Regions from separate parts of the Arthrobacter sp. NicSoilB4 genome, predicted to be linked through region 3. Evidence: riboswitches for the same ligand, from Rfam matches in the RefSeq annotation. Region 3 holds a riboswitch; each other region holds the start of a gene.
What was found. A riboswitch is a leader RNA that binds a small molecule or an ion and turns the genes downstream of it on or off. The one in region 3 is predicted to bind cyclic di-AMP.

Region 1: linked by a shared signal. The riboswitch ahead of LDO13_RS03325 (NlpC/P60 family protein) and the one ahead of LDO13_RS10365 (NlpC/P60 family protein) in region 3 are both predicted to bind cyclic di-AMP.
Region 2: linked by a shared signal. The riboswitch ahead of LDO13_RS02525 (hypothetical protein) and the one ahead of LDO13_RS10365 (NlpC/P60 family protein) in region 3 are both predicted to bind cyclic di-AMP.

Annotation. Positions count from the first base shown of each region.
Region 1 is NZ_AP024653.1:704,054-707,322, reverse strand. It holds gene LDO13_RS03335 (NTP transferase domain-containing protein) at 1-432, opposite strand, end outside; gene LDO13_RS03330 (HNH endonuclease) at 499-999, opposite strand; gene LDO13_RS03325 (NlpC/P60 family protein) at 1,222-1,968, opposite strand; cyclic di-AMP (ydaO/yuaA leader) riboswitch at 2,276-2,459, opposite strand; gene LDO13_RS03320 (M23 family metallopeptidase) at 2,582-3,269, opposite strand, start outside.
Region 2 is NZ_AP024653.1:527,558-530,826, forward strand. It holds gene upp (uracil phosphoribosyltransferase) at 1-148, shown strand, start outside; gene LDO13_RS02520 (VOC family protein) at 242-619, shown strand; gene LDO13_RS02525 (hypothetical protein) at 774-1,532, opposite strand; cyclic di-AMP (ydaO/yuaA leader) riboswitch at 1,531-1,718, opposite strand; gene LDO13_RS02530 (HAMP domain-containing sensor histidine kinase) at 1,796-3,269, opposite strand, start outside.
Region 3 is NZ_AP024653.1:2,297,141-2,300,409, reverse strand. It holds gene LDO13_RS10375 (DNA alkylation repair protein) at 95-757, shown strand; gene LDO13_RS10370 (hypothetical protein) at 786-1,055, opposite strand; cyclic di-AMP (ydaO/yuaA leader) riboswitch at 1,225-1,426, shown strand; gene LDO13_RS10365 (NlpC/P60 family protein) at 1,539-2,156, shown strand; gene LDO13_RS10360 (serine hydrolase) at 2,469-3,269, shown strand, end outside.

The sequences.
Region 1 (3,269 bases), 1.6 Mb from region 3:
TAAACCCACCAGCGGTTGACGCCGCCCGTCAGCGGCGACCGCCATCAGCCCGTCAGCCGAAGCGTCTTGCCCTGCCGCTTCCAGCAGCGTCCTGACGGCGGCGCCCGCCCGGGGCATGTCGCAGGCGAGGACAAGGGTGAACGGCGCCGCCGGCAGGTGCCGGCTGTCCGCGCCGCGGTGCCGTTCCAGGGCGGAAAGCCCTGCCGCGATGGCAGCGGCCGGCCCGGCAAAGGGCGGGTCCTCCCTGCAACTCAGCACTCCTTCCGGCAGCGTTCCCGGGTCGGGCCCGACGACGGCGACTGCTGCCGCGCCCCGCGCGGCCTGCAGGGCGCGCTCGAGGAGGGTGGCGCCGTCGTGCATCAGCCCTGGCTTGGGCACACCCCCCAGCCGGGAGGACCGGCCCCCGGACAGGATGACAGCATCGAATTCCACCGGACCAGCCTAACGCGCTCCGACACTGGCCGTCGGGCTCAGAAGGTCAGGCGCCGGCGAGCCGATTCAGGCGGCGGATTCCGGTAGCAGGAATGGATCCCAGGCAGGGGTGGGCTTTTCCAGCTCCTTGATCTGCCAGGTTGTGCCCTTGGGCGGCGCGGGGCTGAAGCTGAGCTTCCATCCCATTTCGCCCGGCGTGTGGTCGCCTTTGGCATTGTTGCAGCGCAGGCAGGCAGCAACGAGGTTTTCCCAGGAATCCGCACCGCCCCTGGATTTGGGCTGGACATGATCGATGGTGTGGGCGGCCTTGCCACAGTACGCGCAACGGTGCCCGTCGCGGCGGAGCACACCGCGGCGGCTGACCGTCGTCAGGGTGTTGTACCGGGGCCTGATGTAGCGATTCAGGAGAATCACCGAGGGCCGGCCAAGGACGTCCTGCGGTCCGACGACAGGATCGTCGCCCTCCGCCACGACACTGGCCTTTCCAGTCAGGACAAGGACGAGTGCCCGGCGGAAGGTCACTACCGCCAGTGGTTCATATCCAGCATTCAGAACGAGAGTGCGCATCCGCATACCTCTTCACGGCCGCACCCGCCAGGGGCACGAGGGCCGGCTGCCCTCTGCATGGTCGGGCTATGGATCGACAAAACAAGAGTAAACACCGAGGTGCCGTTTCACCGAATCCTTTCTTGCCGTCCGTGGTCCGTGTCGGCCGAAGTTCACGTTGCGGGAACGCAAAGGACCCCTGCCAAATGGCAGGGGTCCTTTGCGTTGTAACAGTTGGTGTCTTTAGCCGCCGACGCGGATGAAGACCGGGCCGGAGCCGACGTTCACGCTCTGCAGGGAGGTGGTTCCACCGTTCCAGCCGCCGTGAACGGCCATGCCGTTGCCGACGTAGACGGCGATGTGGGCCATGCCAGCGCCACCGTTCTGGTAGTACGCGAGGTCGCCCGGCTGTGCCTCGGCGGCGCTCACGGTGCGGCCGAGGGACAGGTAACCTGCCGGCCAGCCGTGGTAGTTGATACCCGCAGCGGCCAGAGCGTTCGTGGCGAGCGCGGTGCAGTCCTGGCCAACGCCGATCTGGGCGTAGGCGGCAGAGGCGATCGTGGCGCCCATGCCGCTGGCGACGTTGGTACCGGCCACGGCAGCGGTGGCGCCGATCTTGGTGCTGGCGGTCTTGGCGGTCGGCGTTTCCTGGACCTTTACGACGGGCTTCGGGGCCTCGACGACGGGGGCAGCAGTGGTGGTGACAGCCGGCTTCTCGTAGGAGATCGCAATGCTGGAAGCAGCCGAGATGGTCGCGGGGGCCGCGGACTGGACTTCGAGCGTGGAAGCGGAGGTGGACTCGCGCTGGACATTGGCCTCAGCAGCGTTGGCCGCGATGCCGCTGGTCAGGACGAGGCCGGAAGCTGCAGCGATGACTGCTGCCTGGCGGCCCATGCCACCGGCGTTGTCTCCGACAGTCTTAGCAATAACAGCCAGCGAGTTGGTCTTGGTGACCTCGGCGCGGTGCCGTGCGTTTGCACGAGTAGTCATTAAGTTCTCTCTTTCGTGATCCTGTGGCCGCGCTTTCAGGCGCAGGCTGAGGACGCTCCGGCATCTTGGGGGTACGCCGGATCGCCCCGAATGGGTTAGTTAGCGAAGGGTGTACTGCGAAGACGCGCCAAAAGCAGAAACTGCGTGCAGGTGCATAGCCTGCGGGCCGGACTCAGCAGAGATTGAGGCGGCGGTGTGAGATCCGTTCCGGGCGCCGGCAAGGGCGGCCCGGGAGTCGGATTTCAGCGGGCTCGTAAGAGCCGCGCAAGCGCGGTGACGCGCAGCATTGTGGCGTGAAGACACGAAAGTAGCCTCTCCCAATGCCTGCGAGGTGAGCTGTCGGATTCGGATGGGAGTCACCCGGCCGCGCCGCTTCCTGGGAAGCTTTGCGACTTAACCCCAAGGCCTTCTTTCGAAGACCAAAATTGGTTCCCCCGCCCCTGCCAGACGATGTAATGCGAACGGACCTTGAGCGGTGGCAGAGCTAGGCAATCCACTCAAGAGCGCCAACTTCGGAAAAGTTGGCGTAGGTCAAACGTACAACAGTTGGGACTCAATGTCACATTCGGATCACGGCGTGTCACAAGAATGCGAGAGCGTCCGATCAGCTTTGTTAAAGCCAGCCGGTCGGGTCAACAACTTCGCCGTTGACCATGACCTCGAAGTGAAGGTGGCAGCCTGTGGAGGCGCCGGTGGTGCCGCTCATCGCCACGACATCGCCGCGGGAGACCTGCTGGCCCACCTTGACGGTGTCTGAGGACAAGTGGTTATAGGTGGTCTCCAGGCCGTTGCCGTGGTCGATTACTACGCGGTTGCCACCACCGTAGGGGTGCCAGCCCGTGAACGTCACGGTTCCGCTGGCAGCAGCCATGACGGCCGTGCCGCACTGGGCGGCATAGTCCTGGCCGCGGTGGAACTCGCCGGAACCGCCGGTGATGGGACTGACGCGGTATCCAAAGGGTGACGCGGTTTTCAGCTGGGCCAGCGGCGCCCCGAGGCTGCCTGCGGAGGCCGCGCGGGTGATCGAACCCACGGACTGGGCGCTCAGCAGCTGCTTGAGCTTTCCGTCCGGGTCGCCTTGGGTGGTGACGGCGGTCCGGTTGAAGTCGATTTTTGCCTCGCCGGCCGTGACATCCGGCTGGACCGCGGCCGAGATGGATCCCGTGGATCCAGTGTTGGTGGCCATGACGGGGCCCGTGGCGGGGACGGTAACGGTGAGGACCAGACCCGTAGCAGCCAAGGCAATGCCGGCTTTTTGCCCCACGCCACTGGCGGCGGCAAAGTCTGTTACCTGGCGGAAC
Region 2 (3,269 bases), 1.8 Mb from region 3:
GGAAGGCCTGGCGAAGCTGGAGGAGGAGCTCTCCGACGCCAATGTGACGATCGTGCTCGCCTCCATCGACGAGAAGCTCAACGAGAAGTCCTACATCGTTCCGGGCCTGGGCGACGCCGGCGACCGCCTCTACGGCGTGGCCGGCTAACCAGCCGCCGGTTTCGACGCCGCCCCCGCTGCGGGTTTCCCGCGGTTGGGGTTGCCCTACCGGAAAACGCTGTCCGGGACTAGCCTGTGCCCCATGGACTGGAAACTTGAACTCGTCTTTGTCCCCGTGTCCGATGTGGACCGCGCCAAGGATTTCTACGTCAACAAGGTCGGGTTCAACGCCGACTACGACGAGCGGCCCATGGACGGCATCCGTTTCGTCCAGCTGACCCCGCCCGGTTCAGGCTGCTCGATCGCCATTGGCGAGGGCCTCAACGACGCCCCGCCCGGCACGGCCCCCAGCCTGCAGCTGGTGGTCAGCGACATTCAGGCCGCCCACCAACAGCTCAAGGACAACGGCGTGGACGTCAGCGACGTCGATGTCCAGGACTGGGGGCACTTCGTCTACTTCGCAGATCCCGACGGCAATAAATGGGCGGTGCAGTACCTGCCCAACCGTCCCAACGGCTAGACACCCCTAACCGAACCGACCCGGGGTAAGGCCCGGGTTCCCGCGGATTGTCGCGGACACAAGCGAGGCCCCGGATCCAGCGGATCCGGGGCCTCGCTTTAGCGCTCTTACAAGGGCACTTCATTCCGACGTTCGCGTCCGCCGGGTCTGGTGTTTAGTACCAGTTGTGGGCGTAGTGGAAGTTCAGGGCACCACACGGTGAGCCGTAACGTTCCTTGACGTAATTCAGGCCCCAGTTGATCTGGGTCCGGTAGTTGGTCCGGTAATCAGCGCCCGCGCTGGCCATCTTCTCGGCCGGCAGGGACTGGACCACACCGTAGGCCCCGCTGCTCTTGTTGGTGGCCGTCGTCTTCCAGTCCGACTCCTTGGTCCAGAGCTTATTGAGGCACTGCATCTGGTCTGCGGCCCAGCCATGGGAGCCCAGCTGGCTGGCTGCGTAGGCCTGCGCGCCGGCAGGGTCGTCGATGGCAACGGGGGCGGGCGCCGGTGCCGGCTCGGGCGCGGGTGCCGGTGCGGGTGCCGGCGCAGCTGCCGGGGCCGGTGCTTCGGCAGGCTTGACCTCGGCAGGCTGGGCCGCGACATCGCCGGTGGGGATGGTGGTCTGGTTGACGACACGGACGCGCTCAAAATCGAGGGGCGTCAGGGGATCCGCCGTGGTGGCTGCGTCAGTGGAAGTGCCCGCGCTGGCATTGCGGGCAGCTGTCTCGGACGCGTGTCCGGCGGCGCCGACCCCCACAAGCACCGCGCAGGTCGCGGCAACAACAGCCGCCCGGCGGCCCCTGGAGCCGAAGTTCTTGGCAAACCGGGACAGGCCTGAAGCGGGCTTGGCCGGTTCGGCGCGGTGGCGCGACGGCTCGGAGCGGGTCTTCGTGGTAACGCCTTCAGGGCGCGTTTGTGGCTTAAAGTCAGTCATGTTCGCCTCTCAACGCCTGCGGAGTTAGCTGTCGGGTTCGGATGAGGTCATCCGGCCGCACGGAATCTCACGTGTCGGCTTCACCCCAAGGGTGCAAGATGCAGAAATGCCCGGGAACTCTGGGTCCCCCGCCTCTGCCTGGTCCAGCGGAATCCGGGAGGCGGCAGAGTTTGGCGTGCATCCGGATATGCGGCGTCAGTGATGGCCGCACCCTAAAAACCGTACAGGACCCGGATGCTTAAGTCACATTTGGGTAACGGGGATCACGACGGCGGTGTGGCGGCTTGCGCCGCCGGAACCTCTTCGACAGCCGGGCCGGGCGCGGGCAGCCGCACCACAAATTCGGTCCTGCCCGGCACCGACGTCACGCTGACCGTCCCCCCGTGGGCCTCAACAATCGACTGCACGATCGAGAGTCCCAGCCCGCTGGTTCCTTCGGCGGAAGTCGGCGGAGGGGTCCCTGTGGAAGCACTCGTGGCGGACGGGGGCCGGGGCGGGCGGAGCGGGAGGTGCGGCAGGGGTAGGCGGACGGTTGCCGGCGTCGTCACTGGCACCGGATTCTTCCGGGAGGCATCCGCCCGGGTGAAGCGGGCAAAGACGCGGCCCACAAACTCGGGGGCGATCCCGGGCCCGTTGTCCGTCACGGTCACCACGGCACTCCCGTCCGGGGTGCGCTGCACGCCGGTAACCACCGTCGTGCCGGGTCCCGTGTGCTTGCGGGCGTTGGAGAGCAAATTGGCCAGCACCTGGTGAAGCTGGGTGGCGTCGCCGCGGACCACCACGGGCTCTTCGGGGAGCTCCAACTGCCAGACCCGGTCAGGGGCCATCACCTTCTCGTCACTCACTGTCTCCACGGCCAGCTGGGTGAGGTCCACATCTCCGAGCTTGAGCGGTTGGCCTTCATCCAGCCGGGCGAGCAGGAGCAGGTCCTCCACCAGGGTGGTCATCCGCTCCGACTGGCTCTGCACGCGGGCCAGGGACTTCTGCCCGTCGGGGGTGAAATGTTCGGTCATCCGCATCAGCTCGGTGTAGCCACGGATGGCGGTCAGGGGCGTGCGCAGTTCGTGTGAGGCATCCGCCACGAACTGGCGCACCTTCATCTCGCTCTCCTGCCGGGCTTCGAGCGCGTTGGAGACGTTGTCCAGCATCAGGTTCAAGGCATGGCCAACGCTGCCCACCTCGGTTCCCGGATGGGCCGCCGACGCCGGTACGCGGACGGCAAGTCCCACTTCTCCGGCGTCGAGCGGAAGGCGCGAGACTCTCGTCGCCACGTCGGAGAGCTGGTCCAGCGGTTTCATGGTCCGGCGGATCAGCGCCGTCCCGGCCAGACCGATCACAACGAGGCCGCCGGCGGATACGAACACCGTGGTCCAGACCAGGGAGGCCAGCGTGTTCTGTTTCTCCGCGAGCGGGAGCCCGGTCACCATCACGTTGCCATCCGGGGCCTGCACAGCAACCAGGCGGTAGAAACCGGCGGACAGGGTCCGGTTGACGGGCTCGTCGTGCGGAGAAAGCTTCAGGAGGATCTCGTCGTCTTCGTTGGTGAGCGACTTGCGGGTGGCGTCCTCCGCGATAAAACCGGCGCTGCGGACCGAATCGTCCACGATCCTGGCGTTGAGGGTGCCGACCCCCTGGCCGCGTGCCTCAAGGGGATCGGAGCGGCCGCCGGAGCGGCCAAAATCGCGGGCGCGGTCCGAGGCTTGCTGCAACTGCTTGTCCAGCTGCCGGGTCAGGAAG
Region 3 (3,269 bases):
CATCTGCTTGCGGTCCATGGATTCCCCTTCGACGAGTTGGGGCCTCCGGCCTGCAAGGAACCAGCAGCACCGCCGCATGCGAAAGAATGGTCCCATGAGTGATGCCGGCGACTTCATCGACCTTGCGCTCCAGCGCGAGTCGTCGTGGAGCCGCGCCGAGGAGTCCGAGTCGAGGCACGGAAGCGGCCACCGGTACTACGGCTCGTCCGTCGGAGCCGTGCGGGGAACCATCCGCGATGCCCTCCGCCGCCACCCGGACCTCACGCACGATGACATTACCGCTCTGAGCTCCGAGCTGTGGGAGGTGCCGGTCTTCGAACGCCGCCTCGCCGCCGTCGTCCTCCTGCAGTCCAGCGTCCGGCTGCTGACCAACACGGACCTGACGCGGATCGAGGGCTTCGTGCGGAGCGCGCAGCTAAGAGCCGTCGTCGATCCTCTCGCCATCGACGTCGTCGGCCCCCTGATCGCCGGGCTCGACGTCGTCGGGAGGGTCCGCGCGGACAGCGTCCTGGACCGGTGGGTGCGTGATCCTGACGGCTGGCTGCGCCGCGCCGCCCTGCTGTGCCCGCTGCGCGAGCTCCGCGCCGGCGCGGGCGACTGGTCCCGGTTCGTGCGCCACGCCCGTTCGGTGCTGCCGGAGTCCCGGCCAACCCCGCCTTATCGCGACGGCGCTGTCGACGGCGGAGCTGTCGACGAGGGTGCAGTCGCCGTCGTGCTCACTGACATGGCCAAGTACCGGCCGGAGCTGGAACTCTGACCGGCCCGTACCGCACGGGGGACGATTCCTAACGTTCCGGCCGGCGTTCCACCACGGCGTACGCCTTTTCGTCAAAGAACTCCCAATCGGTGACCACCATAAAACCCAGGGCGTCCACGCGGTCGTTCAGGACGTGAACGTCGAAGCCGCCGTCACGGGGCTCGGCATCCCACGTGGAGACATGGACCTCCCCGCCTTCCAGGACCAGCAACTCGGTGTTGACATTGAAGTCCTCCTGCGGCTCATTGCTGAGCTGGCAGATGGCGACACAGTGCGTGCTGACGTCGGGATAGTTCATTTCCAGGCCTCCGCTTCGAGGAACGGTGATGGCATCATCCTATGCCTGACGCCGCGTCCGGGAAGGGGAAAAACAGCGTCCGGGACCCCACCGCCGTTACCTCAATGTGACATGCCGTGATCATTCCGTTACCGTTGTTAAGTGCCTGTTGTTACCGAGACGGGCTCTCCCCAGCCGATTGCCTAACTCTGCCGCGGCCCGGGGACAACTCGCAGCAACGTCCGGCAGAGACGGGGAAACCACTTTTGACCCGCTGTTCTCCAGGGGTCTTGGGGTGAAGCCGCACGGCCCGCAATGATCGGGCCCGAGTGCGGCCGGGTGCCTCCCATCCGAATCCGACAGCTCACCTCGCAGGCATTGGGAGAGGCTCCTTTAATGACTTTTAGCAATACCCGTGCGCCCAAGCGCGCCGATCTTCGCAGCAAACGCCGTACCGCCGGGACCGTTGGCCGCCAGGCCGCCGTCCTCGTCGCAGCTTCCGGAATGGTGCTCAGCGGCGCCATGGCCGCCAACGCGGCCGATGCCCCGGCCGAGCGCGGCACCGCCCCGGCGTCGTCCGTTGACGTCAAGGGCCAGGTCGGTGCACCGGTCATGGCGGACTCCGCTGTTCAGATCACTTTCGAGCGCCCCGCTGTTGAGACCGCCCCGGCACCCGTGGTCGAGGCGCCCAAGCCCGCGGCCGCTCCGGCCGCTCCGGCCCCGGCAGCACCGGCCCCCGCCGCCGCCAAGGCGACCGTGAAGGTCCAGTCGGCCCCCGCCCCTGCCGCTGCCCCGGCAGCCGGAGGAGTCAACGCCACCCTGCTGTCCATGGCCTACGGCCAGATCGGCATCACGCAGGACTGCACCGCCATGGTGGAGAAGGCCCTGAACGCTGCCGGCATCCCTGTCGGCAACATCGGCCCGACAGCCTTCCTGAACTACGGCAAGGTAGTCGCCGATCCGCAGCCCGGCGACATCATCGTCCAGTCCGGCCACGTTGCCATCTACGCCGGCAACGGCCAGGCCATCAGCGGCGGCATGAACGGCGTCAACGCCACCATGACGCACCCGCTGTCCTGGCTGACCGCCACCGGCCCCGTGACGTTCGTCCGAGCCGGCTAGCAGAACCGCTAACAGCATGCAAAAGACCGGTCGATCGGTTGCCTTGGGGGCAGCTGATCACCGGTCTTTTGCGTGCGCGGCGTCCGGCGTCAGGGCATCCGTCTCCTCAAAGAGGGGCGTGCCGCGTCCGACCAGCAGATTCACGCGCTGCGCGGGCGCCGTACCTTGCGCTCTGGCCGTGCCCGGGGAAGAATGCATTAGGTTTATAGCCGCGCCGCGGTTCTTTATTTTCGAAGGAAGATTATGCCTGCGAGCCTGCCTGTGGCGTCATCGGACTTTGCGCTGGCGCCGATTAGCCGGGGGTGAGGCCGGTTGGATTCCTGGGGCCCCGGCCGGCATTACAGCAGCGGCCGCCACACACATGAGACGACCCAGCGGGGCGGGCTGCTCCGGCGCATTGGCGGGATCCGCCCGCAGTTCCTGGTCGTGCTGGTCACCGTCCTCACATTGGTCGCGGCCGCGACTGTCTACGCCACCGTCCAGTCCCGGGTAACGGCTGACGGAACTCGGCCGGCAGGGTCCGAGTCCGCCCTCTCCGGTGCCGCAGCGGCGGCCGATGCGCGGTCCGCCACCGGCGGATCGTCGCCGGCAGCATCCCCGTCAGCCACGGAGTCGACGCCGGCCCCGGCACCGGCCGCCGTCGTTCCTGCCAAGAGCCTGATAGGGCCGGCGCTCGACGCCGAAATCAACGCGGTCATCCGGGCCAACAAGGCGTACCGGGTGGGCGTGGCCCTGATCGATCTTGGTGACGGCCAGGTGCACGAGTACGGCGTGAAGACCAAGTTTGTGGCAGCCAGTACCGCGAAGATCCTCGCCGCGGAGGCCTATTACCATCTGGTGGAAACCGGTAAGGCGTCACTGACAACCCGGATGGGGGCGTCCACCGCAGGCCAGCAGATCCGGCAAATGGTCCAGCAAAGCAACAACGAATCGTGGGCGCTGATCATGGCCGCCGTGGGCCAGAAGGGGCTGACGGACTATGCGGCCTCGCTGGGCATCCCTTATGACCGGACGGTGAACGGCCTGACTCCGGCAGAGATGGCGACGACCCTCGCGGAGCTCTACAGTGGCCGGCTGCTCAACTCGGCCAACACCGCCCAGCTGCTCTCTTAT